DNA from 2 places in the Methylorubrum pseudosasae genome. Region 2 is predicted to be linked to the other one. Evidence: predicted binding sites of a transcription regulator. Region 2 holds the regulator's gene; the other holds the start of a gene.
What was found. Region 2 encodes HrcA, which represses chaperone genes, less so after heat shock. Its sites were predicted from a motif close to GTTAGCACTCNCNNNNNGNGAGTGCTAAC; they were not measured.
Positions count from the first base shown of each region.

Region 1: a site for HrcA is predicted at 960-988, ahead of groES (co-chaperone GroES). Genes of this name have one in related genera too.

Region 1 covers NZ_JAQGDU010000002.1:1,537,257-1,539,454, reverse strand. The annotation lists gene groL (chaperonin GroEL) at 1-507, opposite strand, end outside; gene groES (co-chaperone GroES) at 600-890, opposite strand; gene M2437_RS08170 (magnesium transporter CorA family protein) at 1,105-2,109, shown strand; gene M2437_RS08165 (MarC family protein) at 2,152-2,198, opposite strand, start outside.
Region 2 covers NZ_JAQGDU010000002.1:1,062,938-1,065,135, forward strand. The annotation lists gene M2437_RS05845 (hypothetical protein) at 149-412, opposite strand; gene hrcA (heat-inducible transcriptional repressor HrcA) at 690-1,781, shown strand; gene M2437_RS05855 (DMT family transporter) at 1,910-2,198, shown strand, end outside.

The DNA.
Region 1 (2,198 bases), 470 kb from region 2:
CACCTTCTGCATGGCGTGGGCGATCATCTCGCCGATCTCCTTGTCGCCATTGGCGGAGATCGTGCCGACCTGGGCGACCTCTTCGGAGGAGGCGACCTTCTTGGCGCGGGCGGTGATGTCCTTCACCGCGGCGGCCGTGGCGAGGTCGATGCCGCGCTTCAGGTCCATCGGGTTGATGCCGGCGGCAACGTACTTGGCGCCTTCGCGGACGATCGCCTGGGCCAGCACGGTCGCGGTGGTGGTGCCGTCACCGGCGATGTCGTTGGTCTTCGAGGCCACTTCGCGCACCATCTGTGCGCCCATGTTCTCGAAGCGGTCGGCGAGCTCGATCTCCTTGGCGACGGTGACGCCGTCCTTGGTGATGCGCGGGGCGCCGAAGCTCTTCTCGATCACGACGTTGCGGCCCTTGGGGCCGAGCGTCACCTTGACGGCATCCGCGAGGATGTCGACGCCGCGCAGCATCTTGTCGCGAGCATCGGCGGAGAAACGTACGTCTTTCGCTGCCATGTGAGTTTACCTCGAATGATGGAAGGGGCCCTGAAGCCGGCCGAGGGCAAAAGCCCTGGCGGCCTCGAAGGGCGGTGGAGGGGTTGCGCGCCTTAGAGGGCGACGACGCCCATGATGTCGGATTCCTTCATGATGAGGAGATCCTGGCCGTCGATCTTGACCTCGGTGCCGGACCACTTGCCGAACAGCACGCGGTCACCGACCTTCACGTCGAGGGCGTTGACGCGGCCCTGCTCGTCGCGAGCGCCGGGGCCGACGGCGACGATCTCGCCCTCTTGCGGCTTCTCCTTGGCGGTATCCGGGATGATGATGCCGCCTTTCGTCTTCTCTTCGCTCTCGATGCGACGGACGACGACGCGGTCGTGCAGCGGACGGAACTTCATGAGCTGCCCTCTTGCTTCGGAATGGCGGTTGGTCTTCATGCGGCCGGGACGACCGCGCTCCACCTGATTGTTAGCACTCCAAGCAAGTGAGTGCTAACGACGCTGGCGAGATAGGCGCGTGGCGTTTTTGAGTCAAGGCGCAGCTTCTTCCCGGCTGCGGCGGTTTCACGCGAATTTCTCGCGCGCCTGGGACGGACGGGGACACATTCTCCCGATGATGAGCCTTCATGGGGCCAACGGCGCGGTCGAGCACGGCGGCGCGGGAGGCGGCGCGAGCCTGCCCGATCACGCGGTCTGGATCGATCTGAACGATCCGACCGCCGAGGAGGCCGCGCAGGTCGAGCGGAAGACGGGCATCCGCGTGCCTTCGCGCGCGGCGCTGAGCGAGGTCGAGTCGTCGAGCCGCCTGCGCCGCAACCGCGACGGCCTCTCCCTCTCGACGCCGATGGTGACCTTCGACCGCTCCGATTTCAGCCTGAAGCCGCTGGGCTTCCTGCTCAACGCGGACCACCTCGTCACCGTGCGCTTCCACGACATGCGCGCCATCGCGGCGGTCCGGAAGCGTGTGGACGAGCGCGACGGCGACGGCAGCACCAGCACGGGCATGTTCCTGCTCGTGGTCGAGGAACTGGTCGACAACCTCGCCGACCTGCTGGAGGAGATGTCGGGCGATCTCGATGCGCTCTCCACCCGCATCTTCGATTTCGATTCCGGCGCCCGGCCGGGTGCACGCAAGGGTGACACGACCGCACCAAAGCGGCGCGACCTTGCCCTGCGCCGCCTGCTCCGCTCGGTCGGGCGCCACGGCAAGTCGCTGTCGAAGGTCCGCGCCAGCCTGCTCGGGCTCGGGCGCATCATCGCCTTCGCCAAGAGCGAGTGCGGGCAGACCCTCAAGGAGGGCGACGCGCCGCGCTTCGACACGCTGGCGCAGGACATCGCCTCGCTGGACGAGTTCGAGACGCGGCTTTCCGAGACCGTCCAGTTCCTGCTCGACGCGACGCTCGGGCTCATCAATATCGAGCAGAACAACGCCTTCCGGGTTCTCACCGTCGTGTCCGTGGTCGGCGTGCCGCCGACCCTGGTGGCCTCGCTCTACGGCATGAACTTCAAGCACATGCCCGAACTCGACTGGGCCTACGGCTACCCCTACGGCCTCGCCCTGATCGCGATCTCGGCGATCGTGCCGCTGCTCTATTTCAAGGCGAAGGGCTGGCTATAACGGGCGTCGAGAAGCGCCGCCGTCTGGAGCGCGCCCTGCGGCTCAATGGCTGAGGCCGGGGAACAGGTTGCGCAGGCTCGTCACGATCA
Region 2 (2,198 bases):
TGTCGAAAATCGAAGCCCGGGCTCTTAGGCGCTGCCAGCCCCCGCGGCAACCGCCGCCCGTCCTGTGGTTTTCCGCATCAGGCTCGTCTCCGGCACGAAAAAGGCCGCCGTCTCGCGACGGCGGCCCTTCAGATAAGCTGCTAGCCGATCACCAACGGCGGTGATTCCAGTGACGGCGGTGATGGTGATGGCGCGGGCCGCCGAAGCGGTGATGGCGGTGCCAATGGCCACGGTGACGCATTTGGCCGCGGTAGTGACGGCGATGGCCGCGGTACTGCGCCTGCTCGATCATGTCACCGGCTGGCGCGGTCGCCTCGGTTTGGATCGGGAGCGGGGCAGCCTGCGCGGCGCGGGGCGCCGAAGCGAGGCTCAAGCCGGTGACCGCGATCGCCAGGGCGGCGACCTTGACCATGGTCTTTCGTGCGCCAGTCAGCACTACCGGAAGCTCCATCTTTACTCGAGTTACGGGGCGGCGGATCGCGGCTCGAAACGCTGCCCTGCTCATCAAACGACTCGGGGCCGCAGAATGATCCCTAGGATTCCTCGGCTGAAGCCCGCAGGGTGTCGTTCGCCGGGTCGGCGCGGTCCGGACATCGTCCGTAACGTCGCCGCACGACAGGATTGATCGGCGGCGCCCAAGCGCTCACAATCGTTTGTCAGGATCCTGCATTCGTCAGGTGCTCATCTCCTTGATCGAGGCCGTTCAGCCCATCGTGAATCCGCAACCCCAAGCGCTCGCCGCCCTCAACGAGCGCTCCCGAGAGATCTTCCGGCAGATCGTTGAGAGCTACGTCACCACCGGCGAGCCGGTGGGGTCGCGCAATCTCGCGCGCATCCTGCCGATGAGCCTGTCCCCGGCCTCGATCCGCAACGTGATGGCGGATCTGGAGCATTCCGGGCTGATCTTCGCGCCCCACACCTCGTCCGGGCGCCTGCCGACGGAGCTGGGTCTGCGCTTCTTCGTCGATGCGATGATGGAGATCGGCGATGTCGATCTCGCCGAGAAGGCGCGCATCGAGGCGCAGATGCAGGCGGCAGCCTCGCGCCACACCTTCGATTCGGCCCTGGCCGAAGCGTCCTCGCTGCTCTCGGGCATTTCCCGCGGGGCGGGCGTGGTGCTGACCACCAAGGTCGATGCCGGGCTCAAGCATGTCGAGTTCGTGCGACTCGATCCCGAACGGGCGCTCGTGGTGCTGGTCTCGATCGACGGTACGGTGGAGAACCGCCTCGTCGATCTCCCGCCGGGCCTGCCGGCAGGGGCGCTGCAGGAGGCCTCGAACTTCCTCAACGCCCGCCTGCGCGGCCGCACCCTCGATACCCTGCGCGACGATATCGAGAACGGCCGCAAGGAGATGAAGCGGGAACTCGACGCCCTGACCGAGCGGCTGGTCGATGCCGGGCTCGCCACCACGGTCGGCCCATCCGAGGCGCGCCAGCTCATCGTGCGGGGGCAGGCCAACCTGCTGGACGACCTGCGCGCGGCCGAAGACTTGGAGCGCATCCGCCTGCTGTTCAACGACCTTGAGACGCAGAAGGACGTGATCGAACTTCTGGCTCGGGCCGAGCAGGGCGACGGCGTGCGCATCTTCATCGGCTCGGAAAACAAGCTCTTCTCGCTCTCCGGCTCCTCGATGATCGCTGCCCCCTTCCGCGACAGCGCGCAGAAGATCGTCGGCGTCGTCGGTGTCATCGGCCCGACGCGGCTCAACTATTCCCGTATCGTGCCGATGGTGGACTACACCGCCCGCGTGGTCTCGGGGTTGCTCGACCGGTCACGGTAGGGCGTCGCTTCGGCCGGTCCGGAGCATCGCGCCAGTCTCGGCGCAGGGGGGATTCGAAAGCAGGAAGCGGGATGCGCGGCCTCCGGATGGGGCCGTAGGCACGGGCTCGGACTTGCCGGAGCCTGCTCATGCCAACCGTCGTCAACCGCACCATGTCGCCGTTCGAATGGGCGATGCTGCTCGGACTGTCCGTGCTCTGGGGCGGATCGTTCTTCTTCGCGGGTGTAGCCCTGTCTGCGCTGCCGCCCCTGACGCTCGTCGTCCTGCGTGTCGGATTGGCTGCGCTGATCCTCAATGCCGCCCTGCCTCTGGCCAGCCTCCGCCTTCCGCGTGGCCGGAACGTCTGGGTTGCCTTTTTCGGGATGGGGCTCCTCAACAACGTCGTGCCCTTCTGTCTCATCGTCTGGGGGCAGACGC